DNA from 4 places in the Streptomyces sp. SLBN-118 genome. Region 4 is predicted to be linked to each of the others. Evidence: riboswitches for the same ligand, from Rfam matches in the RefSeq annotation. Region 4 holds a riboswitch; each other region holds the start of a gene.
The links. Region 4 has a riboswitch for cyclic di-AMP ahead of FBY35_RS22820 (C40 family peptidase). Riboswitches for the same ligand answer to the same signal wherever they lie in the genome.
Positions count from the first base shown of each region.

Region 1: another riboswitch for cyclic di-AMP. It lies ahead of FBY35_RS35485 (M23 family metallopeptidase); the one in region 4 lies ahead of FBY35_RS22820 (C40 family peptidase).
Region 2: another riboswitch for cyclic di-AMP. It lies ahead of FBY35_RS13970 (C40 family peptidase); the one in region 4 lies ahead of FBY35_RS22820 (C40 family peptidase).
Region 3: another riboswitch for cyclic di-AMP. It lies ahead of FBY35_RS05135 (LysM peptidoglycan-binding domain-containing M23 family metallopeptidase); the one in region 4 lies ahead of FBY35_RS22820 (C40 family peptidase).

Region 1 covers NZ_VFNP01000002.1:3,714,515-3,719,775, forward strand. The annotation lists gene FBY35_RS35480 (aldo/keto reductase) at 1-214, opposite strand, end outside; gene FBY35_RS35485 (M23 family metallopeptidase) at 341-1,390, opposite strand; cyclic di-AMP (ydaO/yuaA leader) riboswitch at 1,402-1,558, opposite strand; gene FBY35_RS35490 (PP2C family protein-serine/threonine phosphatase) at 1,816-2,934, opposite strand; tRNA gene FBY35_RS35495 (tRNA-Met) at 3,102-3,175, opposite strand; gene FBY35_RS36320 (hypothetical protein) at 3,226-3,375, opposite strand; gene FBY35_RS35500 (RNA polymerase sigma factor) at 3,410-4,648, opposite strand; gene FBY35_RS35505 (YciI family protein) at 4,645-5,058, opposite strand.
Region 2 covers NZ_VFNP01000001.1:3,109,361-3,114,621, forward strand. The annotation lists gene pcrA (DNA helicase PcrA) at 1-2,385, opposite strand, end outside; cyclic di-AMP (ydaO/yuaA leader) riboswitch at 2,636-2,799, shown strand; gene FBY35_RS13970 (C40 family peptidase) at 2,802-3,980, shown strand; gene FBY35_RS13975 (C40 family peptidase) at 4,374-5,261, shown strand, end outside.
Region 3 covers NZ_VFNP01000001.1:1,094,615-1,099,875, reverse strand. The annotation lists gene FBY35_RS05145 (tyrosine-protein phosphatase) at 1-622, opposite strand, end outside; gene FBY35_RS05140 (alpha-galactosidase) at 804-2,924, shown strand; cyclic di-AMP (ydaO/yuaA leader) riboswitch at 3,263-3,421, shown strand; gene FBY35_RS05135 (LysM peptidoglycan-binding domain-containing M23 family metallopeptidase) at 3,424-4,389, shown strand; gene FBY35_RS05130 (SGNH/GDSL hydrolase family protein) at 4,563-5,261, shown strand, end outside.
Region 4 covers NZ_VFNP01000002.1:939,813-945,073, reverse strand. The annotation lists gene FBY35_RS22840 (8-amino-7-oxononanoate synthase) at 1-1,046, shown strand, start outside; gene FBY35_RS22835 (ATP-binding protein) at 1,270-1,701, shown strand; gene FBY35_RS22830 (LysR family transcriptional regulator) at 1,758-2,663, opposite strand; gene FBY35_RS22825 (LysE family translocator) at 2,747-3,376, shown strand; gene FBY35_RS22820 (C40 family peptidase) at 3,402-3,878, opposite strand; cyclic di-AMP (ydaO/yuaA leader) riboswitch at 3,882-4,037, opposite strand; gene FBY35_RS22815 (hypothetical protein) at 4,383-4,691, opposite strand; gene FBY35_RS22810 (ATP-dependent Clp protease proteolytic subunit) at 4,699-5,261, opposite strand, start outside.

The sequences.
Region 1 (5,261 bases), 2.8 Mb from region 4:
GGCCTATGACGGTCTCGGACTCGCCGCCCTCGTTGCCCGGTGCCCAGGCGGAGTAGCTGTCGGCGGTGTCGATGAAGTTCCCGCCGGCCGCGGCATAGGCATCGAGCACGGCGAAGGACTGCGCCCGGTCTGCGGTCCAGCCGAAGACGTTGCCGCCGAGGGCGAGCGGGAAGACGGCGAGGCCGGACGAGCCGAGGGTACGGAGAGAGGTCATGGCTTGATCAACGGTCTTACCGGTACGGCCTATTCCGCCGTGTCCACGCACAGCACAGGGCCGGGGCAGACAGACCGGCAGTCCTGGCGTCGGGGGGTGAGCGCCAGGACTGCCGGTGATCAAAAGTCAGGGCGTGAGGCCCTTGCTCTGCAGCCAGGCCATCGGGTCGATCCCGGTTCCGTCGGCCGTGTGGACCTCGAGGTGCAGATGCGGGCCCGTCACATTGCCCGTCGCGCCGACGCGGCCGATCGTCTCGCCCGTCGTCACCCTCTGGCCGGCGCTCACCGACATCGAGGACTGGTGGCAGTACCAGACCTCCGTGCCGTCGTCGAGCTCCAGCACCGTGCGGTAGCCGTATGACCCGGACCAGGCCGCCGACTTGACGGTGCCGCTGTGCACGGCCTTGAGGGGCGTGCCCGTCGGGGCCGCGAAGTCCAGGCCGGTGTGGTAGCCCGAGGACCACATCGAACCGGCCTCACCGAAAGTTGAGGTGAGGGTGTACGAGGAGGTGGGCAGCGCGTAGCTGGCAGCGAGCTTGGCGAGGCGCTCGGCCTCCGCCTTCTCCGCCGCGGCCTTCTCGGCTGCAAGTTTCTCCGCCTCGGCCTTGGCCTCCGCCGCGGTCTGCTGCGCCTTCGCCTCCGCCGCGGCCTTCTCCGCCGCGGCCTTCTCCGCGGCCGCCTTGGCCTCGGCGTCCGCCTCGGACCGCTGCTGATCGGCCTGCTGGAGGATGCGGGCACGCAGCGCGTCACCGGCGGAGCCCTGCGCCTCGAGCCGGGAGCCGGTGCCGCTGTCAGCGGCGAGGGTCGCCGAGGTGAGCGGAGCGGTGTTCCCGGCGTCGGCGTCCGAGGAGTCGTCGGACATGAACGAGCCCACGCCCGGAAGGGACTTGGCGTCGGGCAGGTTGTCCGCGATCGAGTCGGGGAGCGAAATGGAGACCGGCGGCTTGCTCTGCGCGGTGGCCATGCCGCCCGCGCCGACCGCGGCGATCACACCGACACCGAGCACAGTGGAGCTGCGGGCAAGTCCGCCGCGCTGCTTCATGACACGGTGCCGGCCGCGCACCGGACGGACGGAGTCCTCGGTGGGGTTCCATTCCTCCCATGCCCGCTCTGGCCCCTCGTCGCCGAAGAAGTCAGTTTCGAAGGGTGCTGTCGGGGCAGGTTTGTTGGACGCCACGGAGGCGTACTCCTTTCCTTCCTTACCGCCTACCGGGTTAGCTGACGGGTTCGGAGCAGGAAGGTCTCCTACGGGTGCCTCCGCCGCGGAAGTAAGCGGCAAAAGGTGCCCGATTCACCCCAATTGATGGTTCCCCGGTTCCCTCGCGGGATTCGGCGCGTGCGCACGGTGCCGCCTCTTGCGACGACTGGGACGACCGCGCTGCGTTATCGAACGTTAATAGACGACGGGGTCCGATTCCAAGCCGTTCCGGCTGATCATTAACAATGCCTGCCGGGACCAATCGGGACACAAGCGCCCGGAGTCGGGCGAGTTGATCACCCCTCATGCACCACCTGCCACCCCCCGGTACCTGACGGTGCATCACTTGTTAAGCGGAGGGGCGCCTCTCGATTACGTACCGTGCCCATCAGTGATCCTGCCGATCACGGGCACGACCCTGCGGTGCTTCTGCTGCCCTCCAGGGGGCGGCCGACCGCAAGCAGCGCCATGTCGTCCGTCGTAGCGCTGCCCGTATGACGCCGTACGTCATCCACCAGTGCGTCCAGCAGGTCCTCGGGCCCGGCAAACAGCCGCCCCGCCAGCCGCCGGCCGGGGTCGTAGAAGACACCGTTCGCATCGCGCGCCTCGGACAGCCCGTCCGTGTAGAGAAGCAATGTGGCCCCGGGTGGCAGCCCGTGCGTGTCCGCGCGGTCCGGCCAGATCCCGAGGCCCATCCCGAGCGGCAGCGCGGCCTGGGTCGGCTCCAGGATGCCCACGCCGCCGTCCGCGTACAGCAGGAGCGGCTCCGGATGGCCCCGGTTCACGACCCGTACGACCCCGTCGCCGCGCGGGATCTCGGCCAGTACGGCGGTGGTGAACCCCTCGGCCGCGTCCAGGTTGTGCCGCACGCCCTCACGCATCAGCGCCCGCTCCAGGCGCGCGGCGACCCCTTCGAGTGAGCGCTCCTGCTCGGCGGCCTCCCGGAACGCCCCGATGACCACGGCCACCGTCTCGACCGCCTGCATCCCCTTGCCGCGTACGTCCCCGACGACCAGCCGCACCCCGAAGGGCGTGTCCTGTACGGCGAAGAGGTCACCGCCGATGAACGCGTCCTCCTGCGCCGCCTCGTACCGCGCGGCGACACGCAGTTCCCCGATCCGGTCCGCGGGGGATGGCAGCACCGCGCGCTGCACGGCCTCGGCGATCACACGGGCCGACGCAAGGCGCTCGCTGCCGAGCCGTACCACCCGGTTGATCAGCAGCGCGAGGCCCGCGACGGTGATCACCGTCGTGAGCTCGGTGAACGCCGTGATCTGCGAGACGGTCTGGTTGTAGAAGTGCAGCCCGGTCACACCGAGGATCGCCGCGATACCGGCCAGCAGGGTGCCGAACCAGGTGAAGATCGGGGCCGCGATCAGCGGCGCGGCCGCGAAGAGCGGGACCGCGGTGAACCGGGGCGGCGTCGCGAGGTCGAAGATCAGGCCGGCGGCGATCATCAGGGCGGGCAGCAGGCGGACGAATCCGCGGGAGATGTCGGCTCCGCCCTGCTCTCGCTTCCCCACGCGTGCTCTCCTGCCCGGTCCCCACACGGCTGCGGACGGTACCGCGCCCTTCCCAGGCTGGCCGCAGCCGCGCCGGGCGGCGAGTCGCCGTCGGCCAACCGGGCGATGCGCGGAGCGCACACGACAGTGGCCCGGCACTCTGTCGAGTGCCGGGCCACTGTCGTCAGTAGCGGGGACAGGATTTGAACCTGCGACCTCTGGGTTATGAGCCCAGCGAGCTACCGAGCTGCTCCACCCCGCGTCGGTGAACACCACCTTACGCCATCCGGAGCAAGATCAAATCCATTTTGTTCAGAGGCGCCGCAGACGCAGCGCGGAGAGGGCTCCGCCGGCCGCGATCAGGGCGGCAGCGGCAAATGCCGCGTACCAGGTCGCGCTGGAGAATCCGGTGCTGGCGAGGGCGCCGGTGGCGGTGACGGGGGTGTTCCCGCCGGCCACCACCGTGGCCGAGGAGATGGGGTCGCGGGGGGGGGAGCTATGCCGGGGGCAGCAGCCGGGCGGCCCGCATCTGGAGGTAGCGCGTCTCGGGGACGCTGAGTGTGCGCCGGGCAGCCAACTGGTAGGCAGCCCTGGCTCCTTCGGCATCCCCCGCCTTCTCCAGCAGATGCGCCCGTACGGCGTCCAGCCGGTGATGGCCCGCCAACCGGTCCTCCAGCCCGGCGACTTCGGCGAGGCCCGCCCTTGGACCGTGCACCATGGCGACAGCCACGGCACGGCCCAGCTCTGCCATCGGCTCCGGAGCGCGGCGTACGAGCAGGTCGTACAGCGCGAGAATCTGCGGCCAGTCGGTGTCCTGCGCCCGCGCCGCCTCGTCGTGCAGGGCCGCGATCGCCGCCTGCAGCTGGTACGCCCCGGCCGGCCCCTGGGACAGAGCCTCCTCCACCAGCGCGGTCCCCTCGGTGATCGCCTTCGGGTCCCACAGGCTCCGGTCCTGCTCGTCGAGCGGGACGAGCTCGCCGTGCGGTCCGGAGCGCGCAGCACTGCGGGCGTCGGTGAGCAGCATCAGCGCGAGCAGCCCGGTCACCGCCCCGTCCTTGGGTAGCAGTCTGCGCACGTCCCGGGTCAGCCGGATCGCCTCACCGGCGAGGTCGGCGCGGTGCAGATCGCTGCCGGAGGTCGCCGTGTAGCCCTCGTTGAAGATCAGGTACAGCACCTGCAGCACAGCGGCGAGCCGCTGATCGCGGTCCACGGGCCCCGGCTGGCGAAACGGCACGCCCTTGACCTTCTGCTTGGCCCTGCTGATCCGCTGGGCCATCGTCGCCTCGGGCACCAGATGAGCGCGGGCGATCTCGGCCGTCGTCAGACCGCCGACGGCGCGCAGGGTGAGCGCGATCTGGGCGGCCGGGGTGAGTTCGGGGTGGCAGCACAGGAACAGCAGCGTGAGCGTGTCGTCGTCGGAGGGCGCACGGCTCTCCCCGGGCGCGGGCGCGGTGAATGCGTCCCTCGGGGTCAGCGCCGCGACTCTCTCCTCGCGCCTGCGCCGGGCCTCTTCGCCGCGCAGCGCTTCCGTGAGACGGCGGGAGGCGACCTTGATCAGCCACCCGCGTGGATTGTCCGGGAGCCCCGACCCGGGCCACTGCCGCGCGGCCGCGAGCAGCGCCTCCTGTACGGAGTCCTCGGCCAGGTCGAAGTGCCCGTACCGCCGGACCAGCGCACCGAGGACCTGCGGCGCGTGCAGGCGCAGCAGGTCCTCGATGCCGGTCGCAGGTCTCACAGATCGCCTCCCTCGTCCAGGATCTGCCGGATGACCACCGGGTAGGCGGGCGCCCCCACGGGCCCCGGGCAGGTCAGGATCCGCGCGGCGATCTCGGTGACCCGTTCCAGGCTCTCGCAGTCGAGCACCCAGTAGCCGGCGAGCAGCTCCTTGGTCTCGCTGTAGGGCCCGTCGGTGATCACGGGCCGCCCGTCCTCGCCGAGGCTCACGAACCGGGTCTGGGCGGGCTCGGCAAGCCCGTGCCCCTCGACGAACTCCCCGGACTCGGAGAGATCGTTGTTGATCTCGCCCATGAAGGCGAACATCGCCTGCAGTTCCTTCTCGCTCCAGGCCGGGCCGGCGCCGGACGCCTGGCCGCGCATCGCCTCGTAGTCGGCCTGCGAGCCCTGGACCATCACCAGATACTTCATGACGTACTCCCTCGGATGCGTCGCCGCCCCTTGCGGGCAACTCTCACAGGGGACGTCGCAGCCGACGACGGATTCTCGACAGCGCGCGGAGAATTTTTTCGAACCACTCGTCGGGAGCAGGGTCATCGCCGCCATGGAGGGACCGTCGGGCTCGGGTCTACTCGCGGGCTGGTTACCGTCGGGCCGTGCTGCCCGAATGAGCG
Region 2 (5,261 bases), on a different contig from region 4:
GAAGTCGATCGTCGCCTGTGCGTCCGAGCCCGACCCCGTCACCTGCACCACGGTCCCCAGACCGAACTGGTCGTGCGTGACCCGGTCACCCACCGACAGCGAGATCACCGGCTTGTCGCTCGCACGCCGCGTGGCGAAGCCCGACGCACCGCCGCCCGCGCGGGAGCGCGACGACGACAGCGACGACGTGATGCCGGAGGTCGGCCCCGCGGGCCCGGCCATCGGCCCCGTCCGCTTCCACTCCAGGTGCTGCCCCGGAATCTCCTCCAGGAAGCGCGAGGGCGGGTTGTACGAGGGCTGGCCCCAGGCGCTGCGCATCGAGGACCGGGTCAGATAGAGACGCTCGCGGGCGCGCGTGATGCCGACGTACGCGAGCCGCCGCTCCTCCTCCAGCTCCTTCGCCTGGCCGAGGGCACGCATGTGCGGGAAGACGCCGTCCTCCATGCCCGTCAGGAACACCACCGGGAACTCAAGGCCCTTGGCGGTGTGCAGCGTCATCAGTGTGATGACGCCGGAGCCGTCCTCGTCCTCATCGGGGATCTGGTCGGAGTCGGCGACGAGTGCGACCTGCTCCAGGAACTCGGCGAGCGTGCCCGCGCCCTCCTCCTCGGCGCGGTCCTGCTCGAACTCCAGCGCCACGGCGGCCAGTTCCTGGAGGTTCTCGATCCGGGTCTCGTCCTGCGGGTCGGTCGATGCCTGCAGTTCGGCAAGGTAGCCGGTGCGCTCCAGAACGGCCTCCAGCACCACCGCCGGGCCCGCGCCCGAGTCGACGACCGTGCGAAGTTCCTCCATCAGCACGTTGAAGCGCTTCACGGCGTTGGCGGAGCGGGCCGCCATGCCGTACGCCTCGTCGACGCGGCGCAGCGCCTGCGGGAAGGTGATTTTCTCGCGCAGCGCGAGTGCGTCGATCATCGCCTCGGCGCGATCGCCGATGCCGCGCTTGGGGACGTTCAGGATCCGGCGCAGCGGGACGTTGTCCTCCGGGTTGGCGAGCACCCGCAGATACGCCAGCACATCCCGCACCTCCTTGCGCTCGTAGAAGCGCACTCCGCCGACGACCTTGTAGGGCAGTCCGACGCGGATGAAGATCTCTTCGAAGACACGGGACTGGGCGTTCGTACGGTAGAAGACGGCGACGTCGCCCGCCTTCGCGTCGCCCGTGTCGGTCAGCCGGTCGATCTCGTCGGCTACGAACTGCGCCTCGTCGTGCTCGGTGTCGGCGACATAGCCGGTGATCTGCGCGCCCGCGCCCGCGTTCGTCCACAGGTTCTTGGGGCGGCGGCTTTCGTTCCGCTCGATGACCGCGTTGGCTGCGGACAGGATCGTCTGCGTCGAGCGGTAGTTCTGCTCCAGCAGGATCGTCGTCGCGTCCGGGTAGTCCTCCTCGAACTGGAGGATGTTGCGGATGGTCGCGCCGCGGAAGGCGTAGATCGACTGGTCGGCGTCACCGACAACGCAGAGCTCGGCCGGCGCCAAGTCCTCGTACCCCGTCCCCACCAGCTCGCGTACGAGTGTGTACTGAGCGTGGTTGGTGTCCTGATACTCGTCCACCAGGACATGGCGGAAGCGGCGCCGGTAGTGCTCGGCGACGTCCGGAAACGCCTGGAGCAGATGCACCGTCGTCATGATGATGTCGTCGAAGTCCAGCGCATTGGCCTCGCGCAGCCTGCCCTGGTACATGCGGTACGCCTCGGCGAGCGTCTTCTCGAAACCGTCGGCGGCCTGGTCGGCGAAGGTCTCCTCGTCGATCAGCTCGTTCTTCAGGTTCGAGATCTTGGCGCTGAAGGACTTCGGCGGGAACTTCTTGGGATCGAGATCGAGGTCCCGGCAGACCAGCGCCATCAGCCGCTTCGAGTCCGCCGCGTCGTAGATCGAGAACGACGAGGTGAAGCCGAGCCTCTTGGACTCCCGGCGCAGGATGCGGACGCACGCGCTGTGGAAGGTGGACACCCACATGGCGTTGGCGCGCGGCCCGACGAGCTGCCCGACGCGCTCCTTCATCTCACCGGCGGCCTTGTTGGTGAAGGTGATCGCCAGTATCTGGCCGGGGTGGACGCTGCGGCTCCCCAGCAGATACGCGATCCGGTGGGTCAGCACGCGGGTCTTGCCGGATCCGGCTCCGGCGACGATGAGCAGCGGCGAGCCGGTGTGCACGACGGCGGCGCGCTGCTGTTCGTTGAGCCCTTCGAGGAGCGCGGCGGGATCCACAACGGTGCGCGGGGCGCCGTCGCGGTGGTACGGATCCCGGGCCGGGGGCACGTCGTAGGCACCCTGGAAGAGATCGTCGGGCATCTCCTCCGGGGCCGGGTCCTCGGGCGGCGGCGGAGGGTGCTCCGAGCTGGGCTGGAGGTCCGCCAGGAAGCTGTCGTCAAAGAGGCTGCTCATCGCTCTACGAGTCTAGGCCGCCGCACTGACAGCTTGCCGCCGCATCGGGTCACCACCCTCCGTAACTCCCGCGACTCTGCGTGATCGAGCCATGTCGCCGGGTCAACTTCCGGAGCGTCCGGGTCCGCCGATCGGCAAGGTCACGAAAATGTATCGGGCATATCGAACATCAACCTTCACAGCGACCACACGAGTTGGCTACGGTGCTCGACCAGGCGGCCCGTATCCCCCTGGCGATCCGCGCCACATCGGGCAGCCTGCGCCGAATTCGGGCTTTCCGTAAGGAAGTTCGAAGCCGGGGACCCATCATGCACAACCGGGGTGAATCGGACCGAGCCCCATCCGGTCCGTAGGGCGACCTTCCGTTCCGCCCGAACCCGACAGCTAACCCGGTAGGCGGTCCACGGAAGAAGGAGATGCCGGCCTTGGCGTCGCATCGCAAAGAACGCAGCCGTACCACGACCTCACCCGCCGTCGGGCTGACGACGGCGGCCATCGCCGGCGTCACGCTGCTGTCGACGCAGAGCGCCAACGCCGTGCCGACCGAGCCGAAGCCCTCCATCGAAGAGGTGCAGAAGAAGGTCGACGACCTGTACCGGCAGGCCGGCACCGCGACCGAGAAGTACAACAAGGCCAAGGAATCGACCGACGAGAAGCGGCGCGAGGTCGACGAGCTGCTCGACGAGGCCGCCACGCGCACCGACAAGCTGAACGAGTCGCGCAGAGCGCTGGGCAACTACGCGGCCGCGCAATACCGCACGGGAGCCGTCGCCCCGACCGCCGCGCTGCTTTTCGCGGACAGCCCGCAGGCGTACTTCGACCAGACACAGCTGATGGACCGGATGACCGACCGTCAGCGCACCGTGATCGACGACTACGAGAACCAGCGCGCCGCAGCCGCCAAGCAGCGCGCCACGGCGACCGAGAAGCTCGAGTCGCTCACGCTCTCGCAGAAGGCCCTGCGCACCAGCAAGCAGGAGGTCCAGTCGAAGCTCGCCGAGGCACGGGCGCTGCTGTCGAAGCTGACCGCGGAGGAGAAGGCCCGGCTCGCCGCGATCGAGCGCCAGAAGCAGGAGGAGGCCCGCCTCAAGGCCGAAGCCAAGGCCAAGGCCGAGGCGGAGGCGGAGGCCCGCGCCAAGGCGGAGGAGGCGGCGCGACAGCAGCAGGAGGCCGCCCAGCGCCAGGACACCAGCACCGGCACGAGCACAGGAACCGGCACCGGCACCGGCACCGCCGACAGCTACGCGGCCAAGGCCGACAAGGTCCTCGCCTTCGCCCGCGCCCAGATCGGCAAGCCGTACGTCTGGGGAGCGTCCGGGCCCAGTTCGTACGACTGCTCGGGGCTCACCCAGGCCGCCTGGAAGGCGGCGGGCGTGGACCTGCCGCGCACCACCTGGGACCAGGTGAACGTGGGCACGCGGGTCGCGACGAAGGATCTGCTCCCGGGTGACCTGGTGTTCTTCTACGACGACATCAGCCACGTGGGCATCTACATCGGCGACGGCATGATGATCCACGCGCCGAAGCCCGGTACGAACGTCCGCGAGGAGTCGATCTACTACATGCCGATCTACGGCAGTGTGCGCCCCGCGTAACACCGCAGCAGCCGAACGCCCGGGCTTCCGAAGCGCGCCCGGGCGTTCTTATGCCCCTGGCATGCCGGCCCCGTACCACCCCCCTTGGGGCAGGTGTGCCTCTTTCGACGCATCGGTCACAGCGCTACCGGGGTCGGCCCGGTGCCATCGGGTCCGCTATCAGAAATCGATCCAGGATGTCCACCTTTGGGCAAAACCGGTCCATACGCAGCTCTCGCGTGACCCCCAGGTTTAGCGTCCTCCTCAGGTGACCGACTCCTCACCGCCGCCCGGCTTCCGGACGGCCGTCGGCCACCACCGCCGAGAGATCCGGCGGCGGACCGCTCCCCCGTGCGGACCGCCGCCGGACTCGGGCTCGGACCGCAGGGAAGACGGAAGGACGTGGACGCCCTCGTGGCAGCGCACCGGAAACCGAAGCAGCATCCGCTCACCGGGCCCGCGGGGCGGACCGCCGCCACCCTCGCGCTCGCCGGCGCCGCGACGGCCACCGCATTCGACGGCACCGCACTTGCCGACCCCGCTCCCACCCCCGCACAGGTCAAGGCCAAGGTCGACAAGCTCTACGAGGAGGCCGAGGCCGCCACCGAGAAGTACAACGGGGCCAAGGAGCAGACCGCGAGCGCCCGCACGTCGCTGGACGAGCTGCGCGACGAGGCCACCCGCAGGACCGAACGGCTCAACACCTCACGCAACGCGCTCGGTTCGATCGCCACCGCCCAGTACCGCGCTGGCGGGATCGACCCGGCGCTGCAGCTCGCCCTGACGTCCGACCCGGACGAGTATCTGGAGCGGGCCGCGCTCGCCGAGCGGGTCGGCACCCGTCAGGCCGACGCCATCGCCGGCGTACACCAACAGCTGGTGGACATCGCCCGGTTGAGGGCCGAGGCCGGCGAGCGGATGGGCGCGCTCAAGGCCCGGCAAACCGAACTGGCCAGGCACAAGGCCACCGTCCAGCAGAAACTCTCGGCTGCCGAACAGCTGCTGGACCGGCTCACCGCCGCGCAGCGCGCCTCGTACGACAGCTCACAGGGGGCGTCCCACGGGGGCTACGGGGATGTCGCGTCCGTCGCACACGCCGACCGTTCCGCCGCCCCCCGCGGCTCCCTCCAGGCCCCCAACCCCCGTGCCGCGCAAGCCGTCGCCTACGCCTACGGCGCGCTCGGCAAGCCCTATGTCTGGGGCGCGACCGGGCCAGGATCCTTCGACTGTTCCGGGCTCACCCAGGCCGCATGGCGCTCCGCCGGCGTGTCGCTGCCCCGCACCACCTACACCCAGATCAAC
Region 3 (5,261 bases), on a different contig from region 4:
GTGAGTTGTCGCTCCGGCGGACCAGGTAACGGCGGTGCGGGTCATTGGACTGGAGGTAGTCCGCCTCGATCGCGTCCCGCTCGACACCGACCGCGAGCAGCGATACGGCTATGGACAGACCGGCGCGGTCCTTGCCCGCCGCGCAGTGCATCAGGGCCGGGACGCTGTCCTCGGCCAGCGCGTGGATGACCCTGCTGTGCTCGGCGGTGCGCTGCTTGATGATCATCCGGTACGACGCCGACATCCGGCCGGCCGCCTTCCCGTCCGCCAGGATCGAGCGCAGCTGGTCGAGATCGCCTTCCCGGACCATCCTCCAGAACTCCGCCCCGTCGGCCGGGTCGGTGAGCGGCAGATTCACATTGCGCACGCCGGGCAGCTCGACGTCCGGGCCCTCGAGGCGCATGTCGGACGCATTGCGGAAGTCGAAGATCGTGTGCAGACCGAGGCCGGCGAGAAATGAGGCGTCCGTCTCGGTGGCGTGGGCCAGGTGGCCGCTGCGGAAGAGCCGTCCGTGCCGCACCCGCCTGCCGTCAACGGTCGGCAGTCCGCCCACATCACGGAAATTGCGCACTCCGGTCAGCTCGGGCTCTGTCGAGGGGGCCTGCGGCAGCTGCTGCGTCACGTGGGCTCCTGAAGTGACTGCCGTCGGCGCTCCTCGCCGACGATGGCGCTTTCCAGACGATACGACATTGCTTCAGCGGACAATCATTTCGATCTGTCCCGTCAAGGGCGTTGCACGGGCGCCGACTCCCGCCGGATGATGTTCGGGTCTGTGCGGACCTGTGAGTATCTGAGGGGTCGGGATGATCGAGAGCGTTGGCAACGGACGTACGTGGGTTCTCTCCGGACCGGCAAGCAGTTATGCACTGCACCTCACGGACGGCGACGAGCTGCTGCATCTGCATTGGGGGCCACGGATCTCCGGCGCCGACGCCGAGGCGCTTGCGGCGCAGGGTCCGCCGCCGTACTGGCCGTTCGAGTCCCCGCTCGACGGACATGAGGAGTATCCGGTTGAGGGCGGCCCCCGCTTCGTACGCCCGGCGCTGTCCGTCCGTACGGCCGAGGTGCGCGGAACCGAATGGACCTTTGCCGGGGCCGCTGTGGACGGCGACGAGCTGCGGCTGCGCTTCGTCGACGCCGTGCACGGACTCGGTCTCACCCTGCACCACCGGATGCGCGACGACGCCGATGTGATCGAGCGCTGGGTCACCGTCGCCCATGAGGGCGAGGGACCCGATCTCGAGCTGCTCAGGGCCGATGCGGCAGCCTGGACACTGCCGCTGCGCGGCGGCTGGCGGCTCAGCCAGCTGCACGGCCGGTGGGCCGCCGAATCCCTGCTCGTGCGGTCGGAGCTGACGTACGGGGAAAGGGTGGTGGGCAGCCGCCGCGGCCACACCGGACATCAGCACCTGCCGTGGGTGGCTCTGGACGCCGAGTCGGCCACCGAGGAGCGCGGCGACGTGTACGCCGTGGCGCTCGGCTGGTCCGGATCGTGGCGGATCTGCGTACAGCAACTGCCCGACGGACTGGTGCAGATCACCGGCGGAGCGGGCCACGACGACTCAGGACTGCTGCGGCTCGCGCCCGGTCGGTCCTACACCTCGCCCGTCTTCGCCGGGCTGTGGAGCGACGGCGGCTTCGGCGGGGCCAGCCGGGCCTGGCATGCCTGGCAGCTGGCGCACGTCATTCCGGACGCAGCTTCCGAACGGCCGGTCCTCTACAACTCCTGGGAAGCCACCGGCTTCGACATCTCCGAGGAGCAGCAGCTGGCGCTCGCGCAGCGGGCCGCGGCCATGGGTGTCGAGTTGTTCGTCGTCGACGACGCCTGGTTCGGGCAGCGCACCAGCGACCGCGCCGGACTGGGCGACTGGACCCCCAACGCCGAGCGCTTCCCGAAGGGCCTCGGGCCGCTCGCCCATGAAGTGCACGCGCTGGGCATGCAGTTCGGGATCTGGGTCGAACCGGAAATGGTGAACGCCGACAGCGATCTGTACCGGGCGCATCCCGACTGGGTGCAGCACCATCAGGGCCGCGCCAGGACCGAATTCCGCAATCAGCTGGTGCTGAATCTCGCCCGCGAGGACGTACAGGACTATCTGTGGGAGCAATTGGACGCCCTGCTGACCAATGCCCCCATCGACTATGTGAAATGGGATTTCAACCGCTGTTTCACGGACGCGGGCTGGCCCGGCGAGGAGTACCCGCAGAAGCTGTGGGTGGAGCATGTCCACGCGCTGTACGCACTGCTGGACCGGCTTCGGGCCGCGCATCCCACCGTCGCCTTCGAGTCCTGCTCGGGCGGCGGCGGCCGGATCGACCTCGGCATCCTCTCCCGTACCGATCAGGTGTGGACCTCGGACAACACCGATCCGCTGGACCGGCTCGCCATCCAGCAGGGCTTCACCCAGCTGCACCCGGCTCGGGTCATGGCCGCCTGGGTCACCGACAGCCCCAACGTCCAGCTCAACGGCCGTGTCAGTACGCTGCGTTTCCGCTTTGTCAGCGCGATGGCCGGGGTGCTCGGGATCGGCGGCGACCTCACCGAGTGGACCGACGACGAGCTCGCCGAGGCGCGCGGCTGGGTGGAGCTCTACAAGAAGATCAGGCCGCTGGTGCAGCACGGCGAGCTGTACCGGCTGCGCGCGCCCGACCGCGGGCTCAGCGCCGTCCAGTACGTGCGCGGCGAGGAGACCGTCGTCCTCGGCTGGCTGCAGGCGCAGCACTACGGCGAACGGCCGCCGCGGCTCAGGCTTCGCGGTATCGATGCGGCAGCTGTGTACGAGTGCCTGGACACCGGAGCCGTGCACCGTGGGTCCGTCCTGCTGCATCACGGGCTGCACACGGGGCTCAAGGGCGACCTGGACGCCACGGTGATCCGGCTGCGGCGGCGGCAGCCCCCGCAGGCGTCAATTTCTCATCAATGACAAATCTGGGGCAAAAGTGGACCCCTTCGGTCGATAGTCATTAAATGACTCTTCTGTCCGGATTGGGCGATTAGATATGGCGTGCCCCGTCTGTAATGGAGGCCGGGCGCGCCTCGTGAGCAGGATCATATTCGTGACGGTGTGTGGCGGTGTGACGGATATGGATTCCGTTGCCTGAAAGGGCTGGGAAGATCATTGATCCACGGAGCGTAACGGGAATTCTCCGGCGATATCACGCCGACTCGTGATCCGTAATTGGGGTTGGCTTGTTCCGGTCGGCTCGGCTCGTTTACTTTCACGGCAATCCGGACGGACCGCCTAATCCTGCCGCCGCCCGGAATTCGAACCCACCCACGTGTGGCAGGAGCGGGGGACCCAGGTAGTACGCCGAATCCGCACTTTCCGGAACGGCTCGGGGTTAAGTCGCGCAACTGCGCGGCCGGGCATCTCCAGCCCGAACCCGACAGCTCACCTCGCCGGCGCCGGAGAGGAAAGCGCCATGCCCGCAAAGGGTAAGCATCGCCGTCCCAAGACCAGCCCGATCACCCGCGGTTTCCTCGCAGCGGGCACGAGTGGCGCCGCCATCGCGATCCCGCTGATGGGCGCCACCGGGGCCCACGCCGCGGGCAAGACCGCCCCCGTCGCGACCTCGTCGCACACGGCGGTGACCGCCGCCGCGGCCCCGGCCGCGTTCAGGGCCCCGCACAAGCCGGCCGCAGCGCCGACCACGTACTCCGTCGTCGCCGGCGACTATCTCTCCAAGATCGCTGAGGAGCACAACGTCCGCGGTGGCTGGAAGAAGCTGTACGCGGACAACCGAGAGCAGGTCGGTGACAACCCCTCGCTGATCCACCCGGGCCTCAAGCTCACCCTCGGCGCCAAGTCGAAGGCGACGGCTCCCGAGAAGTGGAAGCACAGCAAGAAGAGCCAGCACCGGTCCGCCACCAAGACCGCCGCCAAGGCCGCCTCCAAGACCGCCGCCAAGGCCGCCTCCACGACCGCGGCCAAGGCCTCCACGGACTCCGGCCCGGCGAAGAGCGCCCCGCAGACCAGCAGCTCCGGCTTCACGACCCCCGTCGACGGCGCGACCGTCATCACGCCGTACCACCTCGCCGGCTCGATGTGGTCCAGCGGCTACCACACCGGTGTCGACTTCGCGGCCTCCACCGGCACCACGGTCAAGGCCGTCGGCCCGGGCACCGTCGTCTCCGCCGGGTGGGGTGGCGCGTACGGCAACGAGGTCGTCATCCAGCACAGCGACGGCACCTACTCGCAGTACGCCCATCTCTCCTCCCTGGCCGTCTCCGCGGGCCAGAGTGTGAGCGGCGGCCAGCAGATCGGCCTCTCCGGCTCCACCGGCAACTCCACGGGACCGCACCTGCACTTCGAGATCCGCACCGGCCCGAGCTACGGCTCGGACATCGACCCGCTGGCCTACCTGCGCCAGCACGGCGTCACCGTCTGACGCCCGTCGACCGGCGCCGCCCGTCTCACCGCCCTCCCCTCGTGCCGCAGCCCGCGGCCGGGGGGACTCGGTGTATTCCCCGTGGGTGAATCCTGAGCGGTGGTAAAGATCACTCCCCGTCAACCCCTCCTTACGGTCGCGTAGGTCACATCTGCAGGGGAGGATTAGCTCTCGTGGCAGACGATTCGAGAACAGAGAGCAGCTGGGGATTCGGGTCGTACGCGGCGATCGGTGACAGCTTCACCGAGGGCGTCGGCGACCCGGGTCCCGACGGGATGTACGTCGGCTGGGCGGACCGGTTCGCGGTCCTGCTCGCCGACCGGATGCCGGAGCACACCTTCAGGTACGCCAACCTCGCCGTGCGCGGGCGCCTCCTCGACCAGATCGTCGGGGAACAGGTGCCGAGGGCGAAGGAACTCGCCCCGGATCTGGTGACGTTCTGCGCGGGCGGCAATGACATCATCCGGCCCGGCACCGACCCGGACGACGTGGCCGAGCGCTTCGAGCGCGCGGTCGCCGACCTCACCGGCGCCGTCGGGACGGTCATGGTGACCACCGGCTTCGACACCCGCGGGGTGCCGGTGCTGCGCCATCTCCGCGGCAAGATCGCCACGTACACCGCGCATGTGCGGGCCATCGCCGACCGCTACGACTGCCCCGTACTCGATCTGTGGTCGCTCAGGTCCGTCCAGGACCGCCGGGCCTGGGACGCCGACCGGCTCCATCTCTCACCCGAGGGGCACACCCGGGTCGCGCTGCGCGCGGCCCAGGTCCTCGGTATCGAGGTGCCCGCCGACCCCGACCAGCCGTGGCCGCCGCTGCCGCCCCGTGGCACGCTCGAGGTGCGCCGCGACGACATCCAGTGGGCGCGC
Region 4 (5,261 bases):
TGCTGGATCTCGCCAGCAACGACTATCTGGGCCTCACCCGCCACCCGGAGATCACCGGCGCCGCGGCCGAGGCGGCCCGCCGCTGGGGCGCTGGGGCGACCGGCTCCCGGCTGGTCACGGGCAGCACCGCCCTCCACGCCGATCTTGAGCGGGAGCTGGCAGCCTTCTGCGGCTCCGAGGCGGCGCTGGTGTTCTCTTCGGGCTATGCCGCCAACCTCGCCGCGGTGACCGCTCTCGGCGGCCGCGGCGCGCTGATCGTCTCCGACGCGGCCAACCATGCCTCGATCGTCGACGGCTGCCGGCTCTCGCGCTCGGAAACCGAGATCGTCCCGCATGCGGATGTCGACGCCGTACGCAAGACACTTCATACGCACCCGGGGCAGCGGGCACTCGTCGTCAGCGACTCGGTCTTCTCGGTTGACGGCGACGCCGCACCGCTGGCCGATCTGGCTCAGGCCTGCGGTGAGTACGGAGCCGCTCTGCTCGTCGACGACGCCCATGGGCTCGGCGTACTGGGGGAAGGCGGCCGGGGAGCCCTGAACGCCGCGGGCATCGCGGGCGCCGACGGTGTCGTCGCCACCCTCACGCTCTCCAAGTCCCTGGGCAGCCAGGGCGGAGCGGTCCTCGGCCCGGCCCGGGTGATCGACCATCTGGTCAACGCGGCCCGTACGTTCATCTTCGACACCGGCCTGGCCCCGGCGGCGGCAGGAGCGGCCCTGGCGAGCCTGCGGCTGTTGCGCCGCGAACCGGCGCTGGCGGACCGGTCCCGCGCTGTCGCCGCGACGCTGCACCGCAGGCTCACGGACGCGGGACTCACCGCCGCACGACCCGATGCCGCCGTGGTCTCCGTACAGGCGCCGTCGCCGGAGGCGGCTCTGCGCTGGGCGGCGGACTGCCGTGCGGCCGGGCTCGTGGTCGGCTGCTTCCGCCCTCCGTCGGTACCGGACGGTATCTCCAGGCTCCGGCTCACGGCGCGGGCCGATCTGACGGATCAGCAGATCGAGCGGGCCACGACGACGATCATCGAGGCCGCGCCGGTCAGTTGACGGCGTCCTGTCTCCACCGCGGCCAACGGGCGATTGTGCGTCCAAATACGGTCTCGCGTAGCAGAGTTCACCGCTTTGAGCGACAGGTATCTGCATATAGTGGTGGATCGTCACCTCCGGAAGCACGATAGGTGGCACTCTGGCGCGAAGCGCAATCCGTGGCCGTCCTCGCAATTCCGCTACGAGTCGGAGCGCGGCCACGGTGGGAAAGGGACAGCTCGCCATGGCAGACCATCAGGAAGCCTCCGTCACACTGCCGAGCGATCCCGCCTCGGTCTCCGCCGCCCGGAGATACGCCGCACACGTGGTCTCCGAGTGGGGCCTGCCCGTCGAGACCGAAGCCCTCGAGACCGTCCGGCTGATCGTCTCCGAACTCGCCACGAACGCCGTCCAGCACACCTTCGGCCAGTCCCCGACGTTCACCGTGGACCTGCGTCTCGACCGTGACGAGGAACTGCGCATCGGCGTCACCGACAGTCATCCCAGGTGGCCGCAGCGGCTGCCGGCCGCGGTCCGGCAGGACAACGGCCGCGGCATGGTCATCATTCGCAGCCTCACCGCGGAGTGCGGCGGACAGCTCTCGGTCACTCCGACCCCGGAAGGCGGCAAGACGGTCTGGATCGCCCTTCCGTGGACGGCCCCGGTCCAGAGCTGAGACGGCCGGAAGACTTCGGCCCGACGGCCGGTGCCCCTGCCGGCCGGCCCGTGCGTTCACGCCCGGCCGAACGCCCCCCGCAGCAGCGCCCGAAGAGACTGCGCCGCGGGCCCGGACTCCTCGCCCCGGTGCACCACCGAGATCGTCCGGCGGAAGTCCGCCGGGTCCAACTGCCGTACGCCCAGCGGCGTCGCCGACATCGCCGCGACCATCTCCGGCACCACCGCAACCCCGATCCCCGCACTGACCAGTGCGCACACCAGCGCGTAGCCGGGTGACTCGCACACCACCGCAGGGGTCGCCCCGGCCCGGGCGAGCGCAGTTTCGACCCCCTTGCGGGGCGGATGCGAGGGCGCGCTGCTGATCAGCGGCTGTCCGGCGAGATCGGCCACCGGCAGCCGCCCCGAGCCGCCCGCGAGCGCATGGCCGGGCGCCGTCACCAGGACCAACTCCTCGACCAGCAGCGGGTCCAGGACCACACCCGCGGGCGGCGGCGCAGGCTCGGCCGGTTCGTAGGTGTGTGTCAGCGCAAGATCCACCTCGCCGGCCGCCACTGCCAGGACCCCGTCCGGGGGCTCGTACTCCGCGACGGTCAGTTCCACATCCGGATGCGCCCGGCGGAACGAGCTCAGGACCGGCGGCAGCAGGTGGACACCCACCGTGGTGAAGGTCCCCACCCGCAACCGCCCGCCGGCCAGTCCGGACAGCCGCGCCAGCTCGTGCCGCGCCCGGTCCATCTCGTCCAGGACCCGGCGGGCCCGCGCTGCGAGCAGCTCGCCCGCGGCGGTCAGCCGTGCCCCGCGATGACTGCGCACCAGAAGAGCCGCCCCGGCCTCGCGCTCCAGCTTGGCCAGCTGCTGGGAGAGGGCGGGTGCGGTGTAGCCCAGGCGGGACGCGGCCCGGGTGATCGAGCCGGCCTCGGCGACCGCTACGAGCGCCGCCAGTCGTGTCGGGTCGTACATGGCAATCCCTTAAGCATTGCTTTAGGCCTACCCAGAACATTATAAGTACACGTTAAGGCTGTGGCCGGTCCAGGATGGTGGCCATGGACGCACAACTGTTCGCCTTCATCGGGGTCGCCGCGGGCATGGTCGCCATGCCGGGCGCGGACTTCACCGTCGTCGTACGCAATGCGCTCGCCTCCCGGCGCGCGGGCGTGGCCTGCGCGGTCGGCGTCGCCGGGGGACTGCTCGTGCACACCGCGCTGGCGGTCGCCGGACTCGCGGCCGTTCTGGTCGCCGTTCCGGTGTTGTTCCGCACGCTGCAGATTCTGGGCGGTGCCTATGTGCTCTACCTGGGCGTACGGGCCGTACGCTCCGCCCTGCGCCCGGTGCTCGCGGTGGAGGATCCCGAGGCCGCGGCCACGCAGGGCATCGGCCGCAGCCTGCGCCAGGGCTTCCTCACGAACGTCCTCAACCCGAAGGCGCCCGTTCTCTTCCTGAGCCTGCTCCCGCAGTTCGTTCCGGACGGTGCGGCGGTACTGCCGCGCACCTTGCTGCTTGCGTCGATCGTCGTCGCTCTGGCGCTGCTGTGGTTCCCGGCGGTGGCCCTGCTCGTGGACCGTCTCGGGAAGTGGCTGCGCAGGCCGCGCACCACCCGGGCCGTCGAAGGCGTCACCGGCGGTGCGCTCACGGCTCTGGGAGTGACCCTGCTCGCCGAGCCGCTCGCGCACTGACCCCGGGGCGCCGGAGGACGGTCCGTCAGCGGACCCGGCCGTACCAGACGCTCTTGGTCCAGATCTTCTCCAGCTTCACCCAGGAGCCGGTCTTCGGCGAGTGCCAGATCCTGCCGCGGCCGGCGTAGATGCCCACGTGGTAGACCCTGCTGCCGGAGTGGAAGAAGACCAGGTCTCCCTGCTGCCTCGAGGAGGCCGGGACACGACGGGTCTTGTTGAACTGCTGCTGAGCCGTACGGGGGAGCTTCTTGCCCACCCTTTTGTACGAATAAAGCGTCAGCCCCGAGCAGTCGAACCGGGAGGGACCCGCGGCGCCGTACCTGTAGGGCGCCCCCCTCTTCGAGGCGGCCACCTTGAGCGCAGCCTTCGCGCGGGTCGTTGCCGCATGGGCCTCGGGAACGGTGCCCGGGACCAGCAGAGAGCCGCCGACGGCGGCAAGGGTCAGTGCCGACACGGCGCCCGCCCTGGTCATCAACAACGGGACATGAATCTGCGGATTCATGCGCAACCCTTCGTCAGCCGCCTGTGAAGGATGACCTGTCGGGTTCGGACGGACGAAGATGCCCGGCCGCGGCTGCGGCTTCACCCCAAGGGACCGCCGGGCTGTCCGGCTGTCCCGTCCTGCTTGGGTCCTCCACTCCTGCCGAAGCGCTTCTGTCGACCAGACATCCGGTGCGGCGGCAGGACTCGGCGTCCGCCCGGACCGCCCCACCGAGATGGTGAGGGCTTGTCGTCCCAGGGATCTTGACCCATGCCGCGCCGGATTTCCGAGTTGAAGCGTCCGTAAGTGAGCTTTGCCACCGCTGACCTGTTCGGGTGGACAGGGGAGATTAGCAGACGAGTACACGACAGTTGAGGAGCCTCGCACCAGCGCAGGAGCAAGGCATTCCGCCCGATCGGTAGTCACAGTGCGCAAGTTGTCCGTAGTCGCGGGCGGTGTGTCGACTGCATCGAATGGGGGATGTACACCAGTACCCTGATGGCGTAGGCGGAAGCGGGTGTTTCGTCAACTCATCGCCGCGGGCGGCATCGTCACCCGTCGCGCCCGCCGCTCGCCGTCGAGCACTCTGAGTGCTTCGGCCAGCGTCGCCGCATGAACCTCGCTCTCACCGCGCAGGTGCATCAGGGTCAGGGCGTTCTTGAGCGCCTCGGCCCGTCCGACCAGCGCCTGTGCCGCGCGGAGTGCGCCGTACGTGTGCGTCGCGCGGGCCGGGTTGATCCTGCCCAGCAGATCGAGCACCTCCAGATAGCTGTCGACGAACTCGCACTCGGCGCGGGTCAGTGCGGGCAGCGGGGGCAGTTCGGGTGGCAGCATCCGGCGCTCACCTCGAACCGGCGGAGGAGAGCGAGGTCTTGCGGTTCTTGATCACATGGTCCACCAGCCCGTAGGCCAGGGCGGCCTCGGCATCAAAGATCTTGTCGCGCTCCAGGTCGGCGGCTATCCGCTCGGTGGTCTGGCCGGTGTGGTGTACGAGCATCCCGGCGAGTTGGGTCCGCAGGCGCAGCAACTCCTGTGCCTGGATCTCCAGATCGGAGGGCCGGCCCTGCAACGGCTCCTCGAGCGCGGGCTGCTGCAGGACGATCCGGGCGCCGGGCAGCGCCATCCGCTTACCCGGGGCCCCGGCGGAGAGCAGCAGCGCGGCGGTGGAGGCGGCCTGCCCGAGGCAGGTCGTCTCCACGTCGCAGGTGATCACCTGCATCGTGTCGTAGATCGCGGACATGGCGCTGAGTGAGCCGCCGGGGGAGTTGATGTACAGGGAGATGTCGCGGTCCGGCGCCGCGTACTCGAGGTGCAGGAACTGCGCGATCACATCGCCTGCGGCGGTGTCGTCGACGGCGCTGCCGAGGAAGATGATCCGCTCGTCGAGCAGCTTCGAGTACGGAT